DNA from 2 places in the Escherichia sp. B1147 genome. Region 2 is predicted to be linked to the other one. Evidence: predicted binding sites of a transcription regulator. Region 2 holds the regulator's gene; the other holds the start of a gene.

Region 1 (11,088 bases), on a different contig from region 2:
GCCGTTTCCACCAGCGCCGATTGCAGCTGACGGTTAGCCGTCAGCAACTCGCTAACGGTAGCTTTGCACCACAGTTTCAGATCGGTCGCTACCTGGTCATTACGGCTACGCCCGGTATGCAGTTTTTTGCCTAACTGGCCCACTTTGTCGATCAGTTTGCCTTCCACCCAGCTATGGATATCTTCGGCGTCGCTTTCGAGGATTTGCTGTGGCCTGGCGCGAACATCTTCCAGCAGCACGTTCAGCGCCTCTTCCAGTTGCGCCTGCTCTTCTGCGGTTAACACGCCTACCGTTACCAGGGCTTTGGACCAGGCCACAGAGCCGACAATATCCTGCTCCGCCAGACGATAATCAAAGCGCAGTGAGTCGTTGAATTGTTTGAACCGTTGATCTGCTGCCTGGGTAAAACGCCCGCCCCAAAGTGCCATAACTCTGTTTCCTTATTTTGAAATTCAATGCCGGAAAGCTCTGCCTCCGGCCAACAAAACTTAAGCTAAAATCCGCGTACCCATCGGCATACCGTTAAACAGTGCCGGAAGCTGTTCCGCATGACGCCAGGAGGCGATATCTACCGGGCGGCCCAACGTGCGCGCAGCATCCAGCGCCGCGTTCACTTTCACTATCATGCCGTCGGTAATAATGCCCTGCTCAATCAGTTGTTCCGCTTTCGCGGCGGTCATTTCGGCAATACGTTGCCCTTTACCGTCGAGAATGCCGCTGACGTCGGAGAGCAAAATCAGATCCGCACCCAGCGTTGCCGCCAGCGCCGTCGCCGCCTGGTCAGCATTGACGTTCATCAGTTGCCCTTCGTCCGTTACGCCAATGGAACTAACCACCGGCAGATAACCGTTTTCCAGCAACGTATTGATAAGCTTAGGCGAACCTGGCTGCGCCAGTCCAACATGGCCTAACTCTTCATCAAGCTGGGTCACTTTGACGCTGTCGCCATCACCAAGAAACAAGCCTACGGCAGCAATCTGATGTCTCTTCGCCCACGCCAGTAAGGTTTTATTTGCCGTTCCCGCCAGCGCCCCGGTGATAATGTCTATCTGATCGGCAGGCGTCACCCGCAGGCCATTTTTCTTTTTCACCGGCAGATTCAGCCCTTTCATCAGCTCATCCACCACGCAGCCGCCGCCGTGGACAATCACCAGCGGGCGCTGATGTGATTCGCGATATTTCACCAGTGCGCTAAACAGACGCTCCAGCGCCTCTTCGCTATCCAGCAACACGCCGCCCAGTTTGATAATTAATGGATTCATCATTGCACCCTTAAATAAGAGACTGCGTTTGGGCATAGCCGAAACGAATATTGGCGCACTGTATTGCTTGCGCCGCCGCACCTTTCAATAAGTTATCTTCGGTCGCCACGATAATCAGATGCTCGCCCTGAACGGCAAACCCGATATCGCAAAACGGCAGCCCGACGACATTTTTCAGCGCAGGAACGCCTTTGTCATACAGTCGCACCAGCGGTTGATGCGCATACGCCTGCTGTAATGCCTGCGCCACTTGCGCCTGGTTCACGCCAGACTTCAGGCGGCAGGTAATGGTTTCCAGAATGCCGCGCGGGAAATTGCCCAGATGCGGGGTAAAAATCACGTCAGCACCAAGATGCGTGGCGATCTCCGGCTGATGGCGATGGGTAAAGACACCGTATGGTTGCAGGCTAACTTCGCAAAAGCTGTTTGAAATTGCCGCTTTACGTCCTGCACCGCTCACACCACTGGTGGCGTTGATGACCGGCCACTGACTGAGATCAAGAAGATCGGCGTCAATTAACGGTTTCAGCGCCAGTTGTGCCGCCGTCGGATAACAGCCCGGCACCGCAATCAAGTTCGCTTCTTTTAATTTATTGCCGCACCACTCCGCCAGCCCATAAGCCGCCTGCTCAAGCAGTTCCGGGTATTGATGGGTAAAGCCGTAATATTTTTCATAGAAGGCAGCGTCGTTAACGCGAAACGCGCCGGAAAGGTCGAACACCACACAGCCCGCTTCAAGAAATTGTGGCGCTAAATCGTGGCTAACTTCATGGGCGGTGGCGAGAAACACCACGTCCACTCCTGGGCTAAACTCGCTGATATCCGACATCGGCTGCAACGGCAGATCAACGATGCCTTTGAGCTGCGGATGCAAATCGGAGATTAACTTTCCCGCATCATTGCTTTGCGCTGAGACAGTCAAAGCGGTTATGTTCATATGCGGATGGCGATTTACATAGGTCACTAGCTCTGCGCCAGCGTAACCGCTGGCACCCACAATCAGCGTATTCAACATCGGGGCTATTCACCTTCTTATGTCTGGTTGCCTGGTTAAACGTAAAACATTCACCTTACGGCTGGTGGGTTTTATTACGCTCAACGTTAGTGTATTTTTATTCACAATTACTGCATGAATATTGATACTATCATGACCAGAGGTGTGTCAACAATGAAAAACAAATTACCGCCATTTATCGAGATTTACCGCGCTCTGATTGCCACACCTTCAATAAGCGCTACGGAAGAGGCACTCGATCAAAGCAATGCAGATTTAATCACTCTGCTGGCGGGCTGGTTTAAAGATTTGGGCTTCAATGTGGAAGTGCAGCCCGTGCCAGGAACTCGCAACAAATTTAATATGCTGGCAAGTTGCGGACAGGGGGCTGGCGGCCTGCTGCTGGCCGGTCATACCGATACTGTACCGTTTGATGATGGGCGTTGGACGCGCGATCCGTTTACGCTGACGGAACATGACGGCAAGCTTTACGGCTTGGGCACCGCCGACATGAAAGGCTTCTTTGCGTTTATCCTCGATGCGCTACGCGATGTCGACGTCACGAAGCTTGCAAAACCGCTCTACATTCTGGCGACTGCCGATGAAGAAACCAGTATGGCAGGAGCGCGTTATTTTGCCGAAACCACCGCCCTGCGCCCGGATTGCGCCATCATTGGCGAACCAACATCGCTGCAACCGGTACGCGCACATAAAGGCCACATCTCTAATGCCATTCGCATTATGGGTCAGTCGGGCCACTCCAGCGATCCGTCGCGCGGGGTTAACGCTATCGAACTGATGCACGACGCCATCGGCCATATTTTGCAATTGCGCGATAACCTGAAAGAACGCTATCACTATGAAGCGTTTACAGTGCCGTATCCCACACTCAACCTCGGGCATATTCACGGCGGTGACGCCTCTAACCGTATTTGCGCTTGTTGTGAATTGCATATGGATATTCGCCCGCTGCCTGGCATGACGCTCAGTGAACTTAACGGCTTGCTCAACGACGCGCTGGCGCCGGTGAGCGAACGCTGGCCGGGCCGTCTGACGGTCGAAGAGTTGCACCCACCGATCCCAGGCTATGAATGCCTACCGAACCACCAACTGGTTGAAGTGGTTGAGAAATTACTCGGCGCACAGACCGAAGTGGTTAACTACTGTACCGAGGCGCCGTTTATTCAGACGTTATGCCCGACGCTGGTGCTCGGCCCTGGCTCAATTAATCAGGCCCATCAACCAGATGAATATCTGGAGACGCGTTTTATTAAGCCCACCCGTGAGCTGATCACCCAGGTAATTCACCATTTTTGCTGGCATTAAAACGTAGGCCGGATAAGGCGGTCACGCTGCATCCGGCACTGTTGCCAAACTCCAGTGCCGCAATAATGTCGGATGCGATGCTTGCGCATCTTATCCGACCTACAGTGACTCAAATGATGCCCAACCGTAGGCCGGATAAGGCGGTCACGCCGCATCCGGCACCGTTGCCAAACTCCGGTGCCGCAATAATGTCGGATGCGATGCTTGCGCATCTTATCCGACCTACACCTTTGGTGTTATGTATGGCGATTTTTTAACATTTCCATAAGTTACGCTTATTTTATCCGTCGTGAATTTAATGGCGTAAATTCCTGCTATTTATTCGTTTGCTGAAGCGATTTCGCAGCATTTGACGTCACCGCTTTTACGTGGCTTTATAAAAGACGACGAAAAGCAAAGCCCGAGCATATTCGCGCCAATGCGACGTGAAGGATACCGGGCTTCAAACAATAAGATGGGGTGTCTGGGGTTATATGAACGAACAATATTCCGCATTGCGTAGTAATGTCAGTATGCTCGGCAAAGTGCTGGGAGAAACAATCAAGGATGCGTTGGGAGAACACATTCTTGATCGCGTAGAAACTATCCGTAAGTTGTCCAAATCTTCACGCGCTGGCAATGACGCTAACCGCCAGGAGTTACTCACCACCTTACAAAATTTGTCGAACGACGAGCTGCTGCCCGTTGCGCGTGCGTTTAGTCAGTTCCTGAATCTGGCCAACACTGCCGAGCAATACCACAGCATTTCGCCGAAAGGTGAGGCTGCCAGCAATCCGGAAGTGATCGCCCGCACCCTGCGTAAACTGAAAAACCAGCCGGAACTGAGCGAAGACACCATCAAAAAAGCGGTGGAATCATTGTCGCTGGAGCTGGTTCTCACTGCGCACCCTACCGAAATTACCCGTCGGACACTGATCCACAAAATGGTGGAAGTGAACGCCTGCTTAAAACAGCTCGATAACAAAGATATCGCCGACTACGAACACCACCAGCTGATGCGCCGCCTGCGCCAGTTGATCGCTCAGTCCTGGCATACTGATGAAATCCGTAAGCTGCGCCCAACTCCGGTTGACGAAGCAAAATGGGGCTTTGCCGTGGTGGAAAACAGCCTGTGGCAAGGCGTACCGAATTACCTGCGCGAACTGAACGAACAACTGGAAGAGAACCTCGGCTATAAGCTGCCGGTCGAATTTGTTCCGGTCCGTTTTACTTCGTGGATGGGCGGCGACCGCGACGGCAACCCGAACGTCACCGCCGACATCACCCGCCATGTCCTGCTGCTCAGTCGCTGGAAAGCCACCGACCTGTTCCTGAAAGATATTCAGATTCTGGTATCTGAACTGTCGATGGTTGAAGCCACCCCAGAACTGCTGGCGCTGGTTGGCGAAGAAGGTGCCGCAGAACCATATCGCTATCTGATGAAAAACCTGCGTTCTCGCCTGATGGCGACACAGGCCTGGCTGGAAGCGCGTCTGAAAGGCGAAGAACTGCCGAAGCCGGAAGGTCTGCTGACGCAGAACGAAGAACTGTGGGAACCGCTCTACGCTTGTTACCAGTCACTTCAGGCGTGTGGCATGGGCATTATTGCTAACGGCGATCTGCTCGACACTCTGCGCCGCGTAAAATGTTTCGGTGTACCGCTGGTGCGTATTGATATTCGCCAGGAGAGCACCCGTCATACCGAAGCATTAGGTGAACTAACCCGCTACCTCGGCATTGGCGACTACGAAAGCTGGTCAGAGGCCGACAAGCAGGCATTCCTGATCCGCGAACTGAACTCCAAACGCCCGCTACTGCCGCGCAACTGGCAACCAAGCCCCGAAACGCGCGAAGTGCTTGATACCTGTCAGGTGATTGCTGAAGCGCCGCAAGGCTCTATTGCCGCCTACGTGATCTCAATGGCGAAAACGCCGTCCGACGTACTGGCCGTCCACCTGCTGCTGAAAGAAGCGGGTATTGGATTTGCGATGCCGGTCGCACCGCTGTTTGAAACTCTCGATGACCTGAACAACGCCAACGATGTCATGACCCAACTGCTGAATATCGACTGGTATCGCGGTCTGATTCAGGGCAAACAAATGGTGATGATTGGCTATTCTGACTCAGCAAAAGATGCTGGCGTGATGGCGGCTTCCTGGGCGCAATATCAGGCACAGGACGCGTTAATCAAAACCTGCGAAAAAGCGGGTATTGAACTGACGTTGTTCCACGGTCGTGGCGGTTCCATTGGTCGCGGTGGCGCACCGGCCCATGCGGCGCTGCTGTCGCAACCGCCGGGAAGCCTGAAAGGCGGCCTGCGTGTAACCGAGCAGGGCGAGATGATCCGCTTCAAATACGGTCTGCCAGAAATCACGGTCAGCAGCCTGTCGCTGTATACCGGGGCGATTCTGGAAGCAAACCTGCTACCACCTCCAGAGCCGAAAGAGAGCTGGCGTCGCATTATGGATGAACTGTCGGTCATTTCTTGCGATCTCTACCGTGGCTACGTGCGTGAAAACAAAGACTTTGTCCCTTACTTCCGCTCCGCTACGCCAGAACAGGAATTGGGTAAACTGCCGTTAGGTTCACGCCCGGCGAAACGTCGCCCAACCGGCGGCGTCGAGTCTCTGCGCGCTATTCCGTGGATTTTTGCCTGGACACAAAACCGTCTGATGCTCCCAGCCTGGCTGGGCGCGGGTACGGCGCTGCAAAAAGTGGTGGAAGATGGCAAACAGAGCGAACTGGAAGCTATGTGCCGCGACTGGCCGTTCTTCTCAACGCGTCTGGGAATGCTGGAAATGGTCTTCGCCAAAGCAGACCTGTGGCTGGCGGAATACTATGACCAACGCCTGGTCGACAAAGCCCTGTGGCCGTTAGGTAAAGAGTTACGCAATCTGCAAGAAGAAGACATCAAAGTGGTGCTGGCAATTGCCAACGATTCCCATCTGATGGCCGATCTGCCGTGGATTGCCGAGTCTATTCAGCTACGGAATATATACACTGACCCGCTGAACGTACTGCAGGCAGAGTTACTGCATCGTTCGCGCCAGGCAGAAAAAGAAGGACAGGAGCCGGATCCCCGCGTCGAACAAGCGTTGATGGTCACTATTGCCGGAATTGCGGCAGGCATGCGTAATACTGGCTAACCTCCCTCCTCTATCAACCCTCGTGCAATAGCGCGAGGGTTTTCTGAAATACTTCTGTTCTAACACCTTCGTTTTCAATATATTTCTGTCTGCATTTCACCCAGATTCTGGATATCCCTTCAGATATCCTTAAGGTTTTGTCCTTACATTCGGCGCTATTATCCAAAACGGGTTCTTACTATGCATTCCACTGAAGTCCAGACTAAACCCCTTTTTAGCTGGAAAGCCCTGGGTTGGGCACTGCTCTACTTTTGGTTTTTCTCTACCCTGTTACAGGCCATTATCTACATCAGCGGCTACAGCGGCACCAACGGCATGCGCGACTCTCTGCTGTTCAGTTCGCTGTGGTTGATCCCGGTATTCCTCTTTCCGAAGCGGATTAAAATTATCGCAGCGGTGATCGGCGTAATTCTGTGGGCAGCCTCTCTGGCAGCGTTGTGTTACTACGTCATCTACGGTCAGGAGTTCTCGCAAAGCGTTCTGTTTGTGATGTTTGAAACCAACACCAACGAAGCCAGCGAGTACTTAAGCCAGTATTTCAGCCTGAAGATTGTGCTTATTGCCCTGGCCTATACGGCGGTGGCCGTGCTGCTGTGGACGCGCCTGCGCCCGGTCTATATTCCAAAGCCGTGGCGTTATATCGTCTCTTTTGCCCTGCTTTATGGTTTGATTCTGCACCCTATCGCCATGAACACGTTTATCAAACACAAGCCGTTTGAGAAAACGTTGGATAATCTGGCATCACGCATGGAACCTGCTGCGCCGTGGCAATTTCTGACCGGTTATTATCAGTATCGTCAGCAACTTAACTCACTGACGAAGCTACTGAATGAAAATAACGCATTACCGCCGCTGGCTAATTTCAAAGACGAATCGGGTAACGAACCGCGCACCTTAGTGCTGGTGATTGGCGAATCGACCCAGCGTGGACGCATGAGCTTATATGGCTATCCGCGTGAAACCACGCCGGAACTGGATGCGCTGCATAAAACCGATCCGAATCTGACCGTGTTTAATAACGTGGTCACATCGCGTCCGTACACCATTGAAATCCTGCAACAGGCGCTGACCTTTGCCAACGAAAAGAACCCGGACCTGTATCTGACACAGCCGTCGCTGATGAACATGATGAAACAGGCAGGTTATAAAACCTTCTGGATAACCAACCAGCAGACGATGACTGCCCGCAACACCATGCTGACGGTATTTTCGCGCCAGACCGACAAGCAGTACTACATGAACCAGCAACGTACGCAGAGTGCGCGTGAATACGACACTAACGTGCTGAAGCCATTCCAGGAAGTGCTGAAAGACCCGGCACCGAAGAAACTGATCATCGTTCATCTGCTGGGTACGCACATCAAATACAAATACCGTTACCCGGAAAATCAGGGCAAGTTTGATGGCAACACCGATCATGTGCCGCCGGGATTAAGCGCAGAAGAGCTGGAGTCGTATAACGATTACGACAACGCTAACCTGTATAACGATCACGTGGTTGCCAGCCTGATTAAAGACTTTAAGGCGGCAGACCCGAACGGTTTTCTGGTTTACTTCTCTGACCACGGTGAGGAGGTTTACGACACGCCGCCACACAAAACTCAGGGGCGTAACGAAGACAACCCGACGCGCCACATGTACACCATTCCATTCCTGCTGTGGACGTCGGACAAATGGCAAGCGACACATCCGCGTGATTTCTCGCAGGATGTCGATCGGAAATACAGTCTTGCTGAACTGATCCATACCTGGTCAGATTTGGCGGGCTTATCTTACGACGGTTACGATCCAACCCGTTCGGTGGTGAACCCGCAGTTCAAAGAAACCACCCGCTGGATTGGTAACCCGTATAAGAAAAATGCGCTGATCGATTACGACACTCTGCCGTATGGCGATCAGGTGGGTAATCAGTAATTATCTACCTGGTGCTATTTGCCGGATGCGACGCTTGACGCGTCTTATCCGGCCTACAAATCGCGGCGATACGCCGCATCCGGCAATACAACTGCCGTAATGTTTACATCGAACTCCCATCAGGCCACACTTTTCAGGTGGCCTTTTTTCATAATGCCAGTTACTGTTTTCCCGTCTACATACCTAAGGGAATAACATGTATCACGACGTCAACTATCTGCTTTCCCACCTGATAAACGGCCCGCTGTCGCTGCACCAGATTTACTTTGCCAACAGCAATGGTCTGGTCCCCGATCTCGCGTATCAGGTCGATTTTCCACGGCTGGAAATTGTGCTGGAAGGTGAATTTTTTGATACTGGCGCTGGTGCAACGTTAGTTCCTGGCGATGTACTGTACGTTCCCGCTGGCGGCTGGAACTTCCCACAATGGCAAACACCCGCCACCACCTTTAGCGTGTTATTTGGTAAACAGCAACTCGGTTTCAGCGTCGTGCAATGGGATGGCAAGCAATATCAAAATCTGGCAAAGCAGCACGTCGCCCGACGCGGTCCACGCATTGGTTCTTTCCTGCTACAAACGCTCAATGAAATGCAAATGCAGCCGCAGGAACAGCAAACGGCCAGGCTTATCGTCACCAGTCTACTTAGCCACTGCCGTGATTTGCTCGGCAGCCAAATCCAGACTGCTTCACGCAGCCAGGCACTATTTGAAGCGATTCGTGATTATATCGATGAACGCTATGCCTCCGCGCTCACCCGCGAATCTGTCGCGCAGGCGTTCTACATTTCGCCCAATTACCTCTCTCACCTGTTTCAAAAAACGGGGGCCATTGGCTTTAACGAATACCTGAATCACACGCGACTGGAACATGCTAAGACGTTGCTAAAAGGATATGACCTGAAGGTAAAAGAAGTGGCGCACGCCTGTGGCTTTGTCGACAGCAACTACTTCTGCCGTCTGTTTCGTAAAAACACCGAACGCTCTCCGTCGGAGTATCGTCGGCAGTACCACAGCCAGTTAACGGAAAAACCGACTACTCCAGAATAATATGAGTTTGCTGCGGTGCAGAAAGCACTTTGCGTACCGCGCTCATTACCCGCTGCGGCTCACGCAGAAAAGCGTAGATACCACATTGCACATAGCGACAGTGCTCAAATCGCTCGGCACCGGAAAGCTCAATGTCCGTAATCAACAACGCGACATCCGCCCGACGAATATCCTCGTCCGCTAAACGATTCTCCGTTCCCAGCGCGCCCTGAGTTTCGATGCTGACGCCCCACTTCTCTAGCTGGCATAACTTTTCCAGCCGCTCTGCCGCCATATAAGTATGTGCCACGCCGCTCACGCAGGCGGTTACTGCCACCAGGTATGCCATTTTAACCTCCCACGGTAACCTCAAATCCGGCCCGTTCTGCCATTTCGCGCATCGTTGCCACATCGGCTGACGACGGCGCAGAAACCTCTTTCATTGACCATGTTTTCCCCAGCAGGCGGTATTTCGGTTCGCCGTACTGATGAAACGGCAACAGGTGGATCTGCCTGATATTCAGCGGGATCAGCACGTCCAGCGCCTGCTGCATATTCTCCCGACTTAGCGTGAAACCAGGGATCAGCGGTAAACGCGGGATCACGTTGACACCTTCGCTTACCAATAAACGCAAATTCTCCAGTACGCGTGGCAGGTTCATCTTCACCACATCCCGCGCCTGGGTCACGTCCATAATTTTTAAATCGAACAACACTTCATCGCACAATGTCGCCAGCGGCAACAGCTTGCTGGCTGGCGCGTCTCCTGCGGTTTCGATGGCACATGACACGCCCCACAGCCGAAGTCGCTGTAAAAAACGAGTAGCAAACTCCGCCTGCATTAACACTTCACCGCCAGAAAGCGTGACGCCGCCGCCGGACGTGCGAAAGAAAATGTCATCTTTCATCACTTCCCGCTCCAGCGCGTCGAGGCTGATATCGCGGCCAATTCGTTCAAACGCGCCGGACGGGCATTCATCCGCATCGCGCAAACATTTTGCGCAGTGCAGACATTTCGCCTCTCTGCGCACCGTCTGAATTTTGCCGGAGATCGACTCCGGATTAGCACACCACGGGCAAAGATGCGGGCAGCCTTTAAAAAAGACCACCGTACGGATGCCCTCGCCGTCATTCAGTGAATAACGCTGAATGTTGAAAATGCGCGCCACATCATCGCGGCGCGTTTCCACAACGTTACAGCTGATGCGCTGTCCGGCGGATGATGTCATCCTGGATCTCCTTCGACAGTTCGACAAAGAAGGCGCTGTATCCGGCAACGCGCACCACCAGCCCGGCATAGTCCTGTGGGCGCTGTTGGGCTTCTCGCAACGTGTCAGTATTCACCACGTTAAACTGAATATGCTGCAACTTAAGCTGGGTAAATGCCCGTAAGAAGTCGGCCAGTTTGCGTAATCCCGCTTCTCCTTCCAGGGTCGCCGG
Region 2 (11,088 bases):
ATGCACGCAGCAGATAGGGACGACGTGGTGTTAGCTGTGACAAATCCATACAGATTAACTCCGGCCCAGACGCATTTCACGTTCAGCTTCAGTTAAGGAAGCAAGGAAAGAGTCACGCTCAAAGACGCGGGTCATATAGCCTTTCAGCTCTTTCGCACCCGGGCCGCTGAACTCGATGCCCAGTTGCGGCAGACGCCACAGCAGCGGGGCAAGGTAGCAATCGACCAGGCTGAACTCATCGCTCAGGAAGTACGGCTTCTGACCGAAGACCGGCGCGATGGCCAGCAGTTCTTCGCGCAGTTGCTTACGTGCGGCATCCGCTTCAGAAGCTGAACCGTTGATGATGGTGTTCATCAGCGTGTACCAGTCTTTTTCGATGCGGTGCATGTACAGGCGGCTTTCACCGCGAGCTACCGGGTAAACAGGCATCAGTGGCGGATGCGGGAAACGCTCATCCAGGTATTCCATAATGATGCGAGATTCCCACAGGGTCAGCTCACGATCCACCAGGGTCGGAACGCTCTGATTCGGGTTGAGGTCAATCAGATCCTGAGGCGGATTGTCCTTTTCCACGTGTTCGATCTCGAAACTTACACCTTTTTCAGCCAGCACGATGCGGACCTGATGGCTATAGATGTCAGTAGGACCGGAAAACAGCGTCATTACCGAACGTTTGTTGGCAGCGACAGCCATGAAAACCTCCAGGTATAGTCAGAATTTTTACTGCTACCAGCCACCAGGTGGCCAGTCAGAAGTTGTGTTACCCAGTAAGGAACGACTCTCTTTGTTCGAAAAACAAACAAAAAATGAGCAATACCCGACATTTGGGCAGAAAATTGGATGATAGTTTACCAGATTTTGCGACCTTTGTGGTGAGTCGATGCCGGAAATGGGGAAAAAGAGATGTTCCTTAGTCTGAAATGCTTGACTTAATCCCCACCAGAAATGTTGTCTACCTCTTTTACACCGTTGCTATCGGTGCGCCCCAGCCATCAAAACTACCGCCATGCTTTTCAGCCAAATTGGTAAGCTGGCATGTGATATCGGTCATATGCCATTGTTCCGGAGCATCAGTGTTAGTAAATGACGCCATATACCCTTGCTGTTGGTCGTTCCGCCGAATACTTACCAGCGTAATGCCATATGGCAATATCGCCACGTCCTCCGCAAAGGCACGGGCAGCATCTTCTGTCGGCAATGTCGCGTAGTAATCAATGGTGCGAGGGAGAGTCAAATCGTCACCATGTTCCAGCAGCCCACGGCATACGCGGGAATCATGTATCCAGTTCCAGTCATATTTCGACGGGTACAGGAACTGGCGATAGTAATTCCCGTTATCGTTTTTACTCATACTATAGCTGCAAGAGGCTTCCGGGCCACCCGCGAGCAATTTATCCAGCGTTTTTTCCCAGTCCAGTTCTTTTTCCGACAGGAAAACAAAATCGCGCCATCCCTCTTGTGTTACCACCCCCACCAGCCAAATCGGTAATGTCTTGCCCCTCTCCTCAAGCCAGTCCTCTATACGATTTAAACGTTGTGTTTCATCAGGCTGCGGTAAACCGTTTTCATAACAATGGGTATAACGCACGCGAAAGAACCAGGTATGGTTAAGTCGATCAAATTTTTCGTCCTGAATGGCGCCGATATCAACACGGATGCCAGTGACACGGTCATCCACCGTTGTGATAAAGAACTCCCATTTATCCGACAACGTTAAAGATTCTTTCTTGTTAAACAATGCATTAAATAATCCCATCGCGATATCCTTTTCTACAGTACGTGGAAAATACTATTAAAAGGAGAATAATGCTGAAGAGAGAGGGAAAAGAGGCTGGAATCGGACTTTAGCCATAAAAAAACCCGCCGAAGCGGGTTTTTTCGCAAATTGTCTTCTGCGTGAGCAGAAACCAATTAACGTTTGGAGAACTGCGGACGACGACGTGCTTTACGCAGACCGACTTTCTTACGTTCAACCTGACGAGCGTCACGAGTAACGAAGCCAGCTTTACGCAGTTCAGAACGCAGGGATTCGTCGTACTCCATCAGAGCGCGGGTGATACCGTGACGGATCGCACCAGCCTGACCAGAGATACCACCACCTTTAACAGTGATGTACAGATCCAGTTTCTCAACCATGTCGACCAGTTCCAGCGGCTGACGAACTACCATGCGGGCAGTTTCACGACCGAAGTACTGTTCCAGAGAACGTTGGTTGATAACGATTTTGCCGTTGCCCGGTTTGATGAACACGCGAGCTGCGGAGCTTTTGCGGCGACCAGTGCCGTAGTATTGATTTTCAGCCATTGCCTATAATCCCGATTAGATGTCAAGAACTTGCGGTTGCTGTGCCGCGTGGTTGTGCTCGTTACCTGCGTAAACTTTCAGTTTACGGAACATAGCACGACCCAGTGGGCCTTTTGGCAACATGCCTTTAACCGCGATCTCAATCACACGCTCAGGACGGCGAGCAATCATCTCTTCAAAGGTCGCTTGTTTGATACCACCGATGTGACCGGTGTGATGATAGTACACTTTGTCAGTACGCTTGTTGCCGGTTACAGCAACTTTGTCAGCGTTCAGAACGATGATGTAATCACCAGTATCTACGTGCGGAGTGTATTCCGCTTTGTGCTTACCGCGCAGGCGCAGAGCCAGTTCGGAAGCCAGACGGCCCAGAGTTTTACCGGTCGCGTCAACAACATACCAGTCGCGTTTTACGGTTTCTGGTTTAGCTGTAAAAGTTTTCATTAAAAGCTTACCCAATAAATAGTTACACGTTGGTGAACACCCAAACGTCTTCAATTGTTGAGGTTCACACGACAAAGTCCGGCAAACCTACCCCTTCGAATAGCCTATGCCAGCACACAAAAAGTTTCGGGAAAAAAAACTTTCTTGTAACGTGGGGTCGCAGGATTATAGAGAAGTCGGGGTCAAAGATCGACCCCTTTTTGTGATTTATGGCAGGTTTTAACCCGCCAAATGCTCGCGCTTCAAATACTCTTCGCTCTGCATCTCTTGTAGACGTGACAGGCAACGCTGGAACTCAAACTTCAGCCGCTCGCCCTGATAAATTTCATACAAAGGCACTTCTGCGCTCACCACTAATTTGACATGGCGCTCGTAGAACTCATCCACCAGCGCAATAAAACGTCGTGCTTCGCTCTCCATCAACCGCGTCATGACCGGCACATCAAACAACATCACAGTGTGAAACAGGCGTGAAAGCGCAATATAGTCATGCTGGCTACGGGCATCAACGCACAAGGTAGTAAAAGAGACGGCCAGCGTCTGATTCTCAGCGCCGATTGTCGCCAGCGGGCGATGGTTGATTTCTAACGTCGGTGAATTTTCTCGTTTCGCTCCAGCCAGCGCCAACCAAAGTTTATCCATTTGCGCCCGGGTTTCATCATTGAGCGGCGATAGCCACAAATGCGCCTGGGTAAGCGTTCGTAGTCGATAATCGACGCCTGCATCGACATTCATTACATCGCAATGCTGTTTAATGGCGTCGATAGCCGGTAGAAAACGCGCACGTTGCAGGCCATTACGATAAAGCTCATCAGGCGGAATATTTGACGTTGCGATCAGCGTTATTCCGCGAGCGAACAGGGCTTTCATCAGGCCGCCCAGCAGCATGGCATCGGTAATATCCGAAACAAAAAATTCATCAAAGCAGAGGACATCGGTTTCGGCTTTGAAGCGATCGGCAATAATTTCCAGCGGGTCGGTCTGCCCCTGTAATGCAGTCAGTTCTTCATGCACGCGCAGCATAAAACGGTGAAAGTGCAGACGCTGTTTCCGCTCACCCGGCAAGCTTTGATAGAAAAGGTCCATCAGCCAGGTTTTCCCGCGTCCTACACCGCCCCACATATATAAGCCACGCACCGGCGCACAGCTTGCCTCTTCGCGCTTCCCCCACAGTTTACCGACTCGCGCCATTAACCCACTCGCCCTCGCAGTAGGCGGCGTGCTGTTGATTAACTCCTGGTAGATAATCTCCAGCCGACTGACGGCCTCTTTTTGTACGTCGTCAGGTTGATGGCTGCCCTCATTGAGCGCCTTCAGGTATTGCGATGTCGGGGTAACGCTTTGCATGATGTTCTTGTTATTCCTTGAATAATCGGTGTGCCGTTGTTCACGGTTGACGAAAAAAAGGCCGTTCTACACTACGCGATATGCAGTCGGGATTCCACTTCTGTGGAATTAACGGTTATAGTGGCATAATCAGCCGCAGGCATGGAGCCTGAAGCCAACACCCTACGGAAACAAAAGACAACGGGAGATGTTCATGACCTGGGAATATGCGCTAATTGGGTTAGTCGTCGGCATCATTATTGGTGCTGTGGCCATGCGTTTTGGTAATCGTAAACTACGCCAGCAACAGGCGTTGCAGTACGAACTGGAAAAGAATAAAGCTGAACTGGACGAGTATCGCGAAGAGCTGGTTAACCACTTTGCCCGCAGCGCGGAATTACTGGATACCATGGCGCATGACTATCGCCAGCTGTATCAACACATGGCGAAAAGCTCCAGCAGCCTGCTGCCGGAACTGTCTGCTGAAGCCAACCCGTTCCGCAATCGTCTGGCGGAGTCCGAAGCCAGCAACGATCAGGCTCCGGTGCAGATGCCGCGCGACTATTCTGAAGGCGCATCTGGCCTGCTGCGCACTGGCGCAAAGCGCGACTAATTTATTTTGCGGGCGCAGCCATTGCGCCCTCCTCTTCTCTCCCTCCCCGACTATCATTTAATCTGGTGTCTCATTGTTAGCCGTCTGAAAATTCAATAACATCAAACTGTTTTGAATCTCTTTTTCTTATCATTCAGGTACGAGAGCAGGAATAATGAAAAAACAAACCCAGCTGTTGAGTGCATTAGCGTTAAGTGTCGGGTTAACTCTCTCGGCGCCGTTTCAGGCTGTCGCGTCGATTCCCGGCCAGGTTGCCGGTCAGGCGCCATTGCCCAGCCTGGCCCCGATGCTGGAAAAAGTGCTTCCCGCAGTGGTAAGCGTGCGAGTTGAAGGGACTGCCAGCCAGGGACAGAAAATCCCGGAAGAATTCAAAAAATTTTTTGGCGATGATTTACCGGATCAACCTGCGCAACCCTTTGAAGGTTTAGGCTCCGGTGTCATCATCAATGCCAATAAAGGTTATGTGCTAACCAACAATCACGTCATCAATCAGGCGCAGAAAATAAGTATCCAGCTCAATGACGGACGCGAGTTTGATGCGAAACTGATTGGCAGCGACGACCAGAGCGATATCGCTCTGCTACAAATTCAGAATCCGAGTAAATTAACGCAAATCGTCATTGCCGACTCCGACAAACTGCGCGTCGGTGATTTTGCCGTCGCGGTCGGTAACCCGTTTGGCCTTGGGCAAACCGCGACTTCAGGTATTGTTTCCGCATTAGGTCGCAGCGGGTTAAATCTCGAAGGTCTGGAAAATTTTATCCAGACCGATGCTTCCATTAACCGTGGCAACTCCGGCGGTGCGCTGTTAAACCTTAACGGCGAGTTGATTGGTATTAACACCGCAATTCTTGCCCCTGGCGGCGGTAGCGTCGGGATTGGCTTTGCTATCCCCAGCAATATGGCGCGTACTCTGGCGCAGCAACTTATCGACTTTGGTGAAATTAAACGTGGTCTGTTAGGTATTAAAGGTACAGAGATGAGTGCCGATATCGCCAAAGCGTTTAATTTAGATGTGCAACGTGGCGCGTTTGTCAGCGAAGTACTGCCTGGTTCGGGCTCGGCGAAAGCTGGCGTGAAAGCAGGCGATATTATTACCAGCCTCAACGGTAAACCACTCAATAGCTTCGCCGAGTTGCGTTCCCGCATCGCCACCACTGAACCTGGTACTACAGTGAAGCTTGGTCTGTTACGTAACGGCAAGCCGCTGGACGTGGAAGTGACGCTTGATACCAGTACATCTTCTTCAGCCAGTGCAGAGATGATTACACCAGCGCTGGAAGGCGCAACGTTGAGCGACAGTCAGCTAAAAGATGGTGGAAAAGGCATTAAGATCGACGAAGTTGTCAAAGACAGCCCCGCCGCTCAGGCAGGTTTACAGAAAGATGATGTAATTATTGGCGTGAACCGCAATCGTGTGAACTCGATTGCTGAGATGCGCAAAGTGCTGGCAACCAAACCGGCTATTATTGCCCTGCAAATCATGCGCGGTAATGAGAGTATTTACCTGCTAATGCGTTAATGTCATAAACCGGGCATCAGGCTTACGTGTGATGTCCGGTTAACTCGTGATATGCTGCTGCCGTTCCCTTTTTTAATGACGCCTCCATCATGTTTGTGAAGCTCTTACGTTCCGTTGCGATTGGATTAATTGTCGGCGCTATTTTGCTGGTTGCCATGCCTTCGCTGCGCAGCATTAACCCGCTTTCCACACCGCAATTCGACAGTGCCGATGAGACGCCTGCCAGTTATAATCTGGCGGTCCGCCGCGCCGCGCCTGCGGTGGTAAATGTCTATAACCGTGGATTGAACACATCCTCACACAACCAGCTTGAGATCCGTACGCTAGGGTCAGGTGTGATCATGGACCAACGTGGTTATATCATTACCAATAAACACGTAATCAACGACGCCGACCAGATTATCGTCGCCTTACAGGATGGCCGTGTTTTTGAAGCGTTGCTGGTTGGCTCTGATTCACTGACCGATCTGGCGGTGCTCAAAATTAATGCCACTGGCGGTTTACCCACCATTCCAATCAATTCTCGTCGCATACCGCACATTGGCGATGTAGTGCTGGCGATCGGTAACCCGTACAACCTCGGACAAACAATTACCCAGGGAATTATCAGCGCCACGGGTCGCATCGGCCTGAACCCTACCGGGCGGCAAAACTTTCTGCAAACCGATGCTTCCATTAACCACGGCAACTCCGGCGGTGCGCTGGTGAACTCACTGGGTGAACTGATGGGCATCAACACATTGTCGTTTGATAAGAGTAACGATGGCGAAACCCCAGAAGGCATCGGTTTTGCGATTCCCTTCCAGTTAGCAACCAAAATTATGGATAAGCTAATCCGCGATGGGCGCGTTATCCGTGGCTATATCGGTATTGGCGGCCGCGAAATCGCACCATTACACGCGCAGGGTGGCGGTATCGATCAGCTGCAAGGGATTGTGGTTAATGAAGTGTCACCTGATGGCCCGGCGGCGAATGCCGGTATCCAGGTCAACGATCTGATTATCTCGGTGGATAACAAGCCTGCAATCTCCGCTCTGGAGACAATGGATCAAGTGGCAGAAATTCGACCAGGTTCGGTGATTCCGGTGGTGGTGATGCGCGACGATAAAAAACTGACATTGCAGGTCACTATTCAGGAATATCCGGCGACCAATTAAGGCCGTCATTAAAAAAACAAAAAACCGGAGACTGTGCTCCGGTTTTTTATTATTCGCTAATCAATTACTTATTAACGAACTCTTCGCCCAGGGCGATATCTTTCTTCAGCGTATCCAGCATTCCTTCCAGCGCGTTCTGTTCAAATGCGCTCAGAGTACCGATAGATTTACGCTCTTCCACGCCATTTTTACCCAGCAGAAGCGGTTGAGAGAAGAAACGAGCATACTGGCCGTCACCTTCAACGTAGGCGCATTCAACTACACCTTTTTCGCCTTGCAGCGCACGAACCAGAGACAGGCCGAAGCGTGCAGCTGCCTGGCCCATGGACAGGGTTGCAGACCCGCCACCGGCCTTCGCTTCAACCACTTCCGTACCCGCGTTCTGGATACGTTTGGTCAGATCAGCAACTTCCTGCTCGGTAAAGCTTACGCCAGGAACTTGAGACAGCAGCGGCAGAATGGTAACGCCAGAGTGACCGCCAATAACCGGAACTTCAACTTCGCCCGGCTGTTTGCCTTTCAGTTCAGCGACAAACGTATTGGAACGAATGATATCCAGCGTGGTGACGCCGAACAGTTTGTTCTTGTCATACACACCCGCTTTCTTCAGCACTTCCGCAGCGATAGCTACCGTGGTGTTTACCGGGTTTGTAATGATACCGATGCACGCTTTCGGGCAGGTTGTCGCAATTTGCTGTACCAGATTCTTCACGATACCGGCGTTAACGTTAAACAGATCGGAACGATCCATACCAGGTTTACGCGCTACACCTGCGGAGATGAGAACCACATCAGCGCCTTCCAGTGCAGGGGTCGCATCTTCACCAGAAAAACCTTTTATTTTCACAGCAGTAGGGATATGGCTCAGGTCGACGGCCACACCGGGAGTGACTGGAGCGATATCATACAGGGAGAGTTCTGAACCTGAAGGCAGTTGGGTTTTTAACAGTAATGCAAGCGCCTGGCCAATACCGCCAGCAGCGCCGAGGACTGCGACTTTCATCCTAAACTCCTTATTATATTGATAAACTAAGACATGTTGCTCCGCTGCCGCGACCTTAATCCACAAATTAACAGTTTACAATGACCACTTCTCAAGAATGTGTAGTCACGCAAATTTGGCGTTTATGCATTTAATTGACGTAATCAGGAACCTAACTTACGTAATTAACAGCCGCTTATGCATTAGAGCAACATTCCAACAGGTGGTGACAATATACCCTACCGCTCAGCCAAAACAACATCAATTTGATAACAATTAATTTACTTTTAAGCAGAATTTACACGCCGTGACGCAGGCATGTTTCTCAATCACGAAATTTGATAAAATCCCGCTCTTTCATAACATTATTTCAGCCTTCTCCAGGGCAGACTGTTTGCATAAAAATTCATCTGTATGCACAATAATGTTGTATCAACCACCATATCGGGTGACTTATGCGAAGCTCGTCTAAGCAAGAAGAATTAGTTAAAGCGTTTAAAGCGTTACTTAAAGAAGAGAAATTTAGCTCCCAGGGTGAAATCGTCGCCGCATTGCAGGAGCAAGGCTTTGACAATATTAATCAGTCTAAAGTCTCGCGAATGTTGACCAAATTTGGTGCTGTACGTACCCGCAATGCAAAAATGGAAATGGTTTACTGCCTGCCAGCTGAACTGGGCGTACCTACCACTTCCAGCCCATTGAAGAACCTGGTGCTGGATATCGACTACAACGATGCTGTTGTTGTAATACATACCAGCCCTGGCGCGGCGCAGTTGATTGCGCGTCTGCTGGACTCTCTGGGCAAAGCAGAAGGTATTCTTGGCACCATCGCAGGTGATGACACCATCTTTACCACCCCTGCTAAAGGTTTCACCGTCAAAGACCTGTACGAAGCGATTTTAGAGCTGTTCGACCAGGAGCTTTAATCTCTGCCCCGTCGCGCTTTGCGACGGGGAAAATGTTGCTATCTCCTCTCGATCCCCCGTTTCTTTCTGCCTGACACTTAACAAATAGTGCCTTTTAGCATGACATTTCATTCACAAAATGAATGTATAGAGCAAATAACGCATACTCCGCAAAAAACTCATATCCAATTGATACAAAACACTTTTCCATAAAGAATGGTACTTTTTTTTAATTCTTTTAAGTTATAAAAATAATATTTTTTAACACTTAGTATCCACACCAAACAGTTAGCCAGGTATTAATTAGCTCGATAATTAGTGTATACTTAATTCTGTGATGCGGGTCACGAAACAAAGACCCAGCTAAAAGATTATGTCGAGGTAAAAATCATGAAAATCAAAACCACTGTTGCTGCATTAAGTGTGCTCTCTGTTCTCTCTTTCGGTGCTTTCGCTGCCGACTCCATTGATGCTTCTCAAGCACAAAATCGTGAAGCCATCGGCACCGTGTCCGTCAGCGGTGTAGCATCTTCTCCAATGGATATGCGTGAAATGCTGAATAAAAAAGCGGAAGAGAAAGGCGCGACTGCTTACCAGATTACCGAAGCGCGTAGCGGCGATACCTGGCACGCCACAGCTGAACTGTACAAATAAACCCTCATCGTCTTGTCCGACGATATTGCCCCCCGGTTCGGGGGCTTTTTTTGCGCTAGTGACGAACATTAAAACGCAAATGCCCTTCCAGCTCTTCCTCCGCCTCATCAAACAGCAGTATTAACGCGCCAAAACGCCGACGCGTTTTCTCCCCCAAATGAACAAATTCAATCTCCAGCGGTAGCGGCAGAACATCATTCATTAATACGTCCCACAAAGAGTCGAGGTCGCGCACCTTATCTTTATCCAGACCAAAGGTGTGCCTAAAGTCGCGATAAAAGTCCTCCTGACTCTCAATCTCATCAAAATCAAAACTATAGATATTCATCTCTTGCCACCGTCACGTTTCGCGGAAAGTTCTGCCGATCATCGCTAAGTATAGCCATGAAAAAACCGACGCTTTTGGCGTCGGTTTTGACTTAACTATCGGTCAACGCATGCTGATACTTATGGAGCATGCCCGTAAGCCGATGCACCGGTTCCGTGACCTGCGGCGGCGCTTGCCAGATGCGTAGCTTTTCCTGGTAGATTTCCAGTTCTTCCAGCAACTGACCGAAGTAGCGACGGCGTTTGTCATCGCTGCGGACAGAAATCACATGGTCCGCTGTGCGGCGCATTTGTCGGTGAAATGCCGATAAATCATCATTCACGGGTATCGGCGCATCACGCAATCGCTGGTGAGCGATAATCATCGTTAACGCCAGGCGAAACTTCGGCAAATCGCCGGGAAATTTATTCATCAGCAAAAACAACTGCTGATAAAGCGCAGGCAGATGGTTCTCTTTACGCCGGGCGACATTGGTGGTCATCGCGGAAACAGCGGCAGAAACAAACTGATTAAGCAGCACGCGCCCGGTCCTGTCGCGCGATTTATCCCGCACCAGCAGAATGACGATGAACGCCAGCACACAGCCCACAATTTGCCCCAGCGCACTATCGAGAAACTGACTGAACTGAAAGGTCATCGGGTTATCCAACACGATAATATTAATGGTACTGGCCAGCGCCCCCATCGATCCCAACCGCCGTTTCTGCACTTCAATACCAAGGAAGAATCCCAACACCGCCAGGCTAAGGCACAGCAGCAACATACTCTGTTGGGTATTGGGGATAATCACCAAAAAATAGAGCAGCCCTAACGGTAGCGCCGCTACCGTGCCATAGATAAAGTCGATCGCCAC

Evidence for each region. Region 2 encodes ArgR, which controls arginine synthesis, uptake and breakdown. Its sites were predicted from a motif close to ANTGAATAAAAATACANT; they were not measured.
Region 1: a site for ArgR is predicted at 2,366-2,383, ahead of argC (N-acetyl-gamma-glutamyl-phosphate reductase). Genes of this name have one in related genera too.

Annotation. Positions count from the first base shown of each region.
Region 1 covers NZ_LFHY01000020.1:84,904-95,991, reverse strand. Annotated here, with positions in the region: gene argH (argininosuccinate lyase) at 1-428, opposite strand, end outside; gene argB (acetylglutamate kinase) at 489-1,265, opposite strand; gene argC (N-acetyl-gamma-glutamyl-phosphate reductase) at 1,273-2,277, opposite strand; gene argE (acetylornithine deacetylase) at 2,431-3,582, shown strand; gene ppc (phosphoenolpyruvate carboxylase) at 4,056-6,707, shown strand; gene A9180_RS20300 (phosphoethanolamine transferase CptA) at 6,888-8,621, shown strand; gene A9180_RS20295 (AraC family transcriptional regulator) at 8,818-9,669, shown strand; gene A9180_RS20290 (PTS fructose-like transporter subunit IIB) at 9,656-9,997, opposite strand; gene A9180_RS20285 ([formate-C-acetyltransferase]-activating enzyme) at 9,999-10,877, opposite strand; gene A9180_RS20280 (formate C-acetyltransferase) at 10,843-11,088, opposite strand, start outside.
Region 2 covers NZ_LFHY01000015.1:37,317-48,404, reverse strand. Annotated here, with positions in the region: gene sspB (ClpXP protease specificity-enhancing factor) at 1-49, opposite strand, end outside; gene sspA (stringent starvation protein SspA) at 55-693, opposite strand; gene A9180_RS15165 (DUF695 domain-containing protein) at 962-1,756, opposite strand; gene rpsI (30S ribosomal protein S9) at 1,912-2,304, opposite strand; gene rplM (50S ribosomal protein L13) at 2,320-2,748, opposite strand; gene zapE (cell division protein ZapE) at 2,968-4,095, opposite strand; gene zapG (Z-ring associated protein ZapG) at 4,289-4,687, shown strand; gene degQ (serine endoprotease DegQ) at 4,842-6,209, shown strand; gene degS (outer membrane-stress sensor serine endopeptidase DegS) at 6,299-7,366, shown strand; gene mdh (malate dehydrogenase) at 7,431-8,369, opposite strand; gene argR (transcriptional regulator ArgR) at 8,804-9,274, shown strand; gene yhcN (peroxide/acid stress response protein YhcN) at 9,644-9,907, shown strand; gene A9180_RS15115 (hypothetical protein) at 9,963-10,235, opposite strand; gene aaeB (p-hydroxybenzoic acid efflux pump subunit AaeB) at 10,327-11,088, opposite strand, start outside.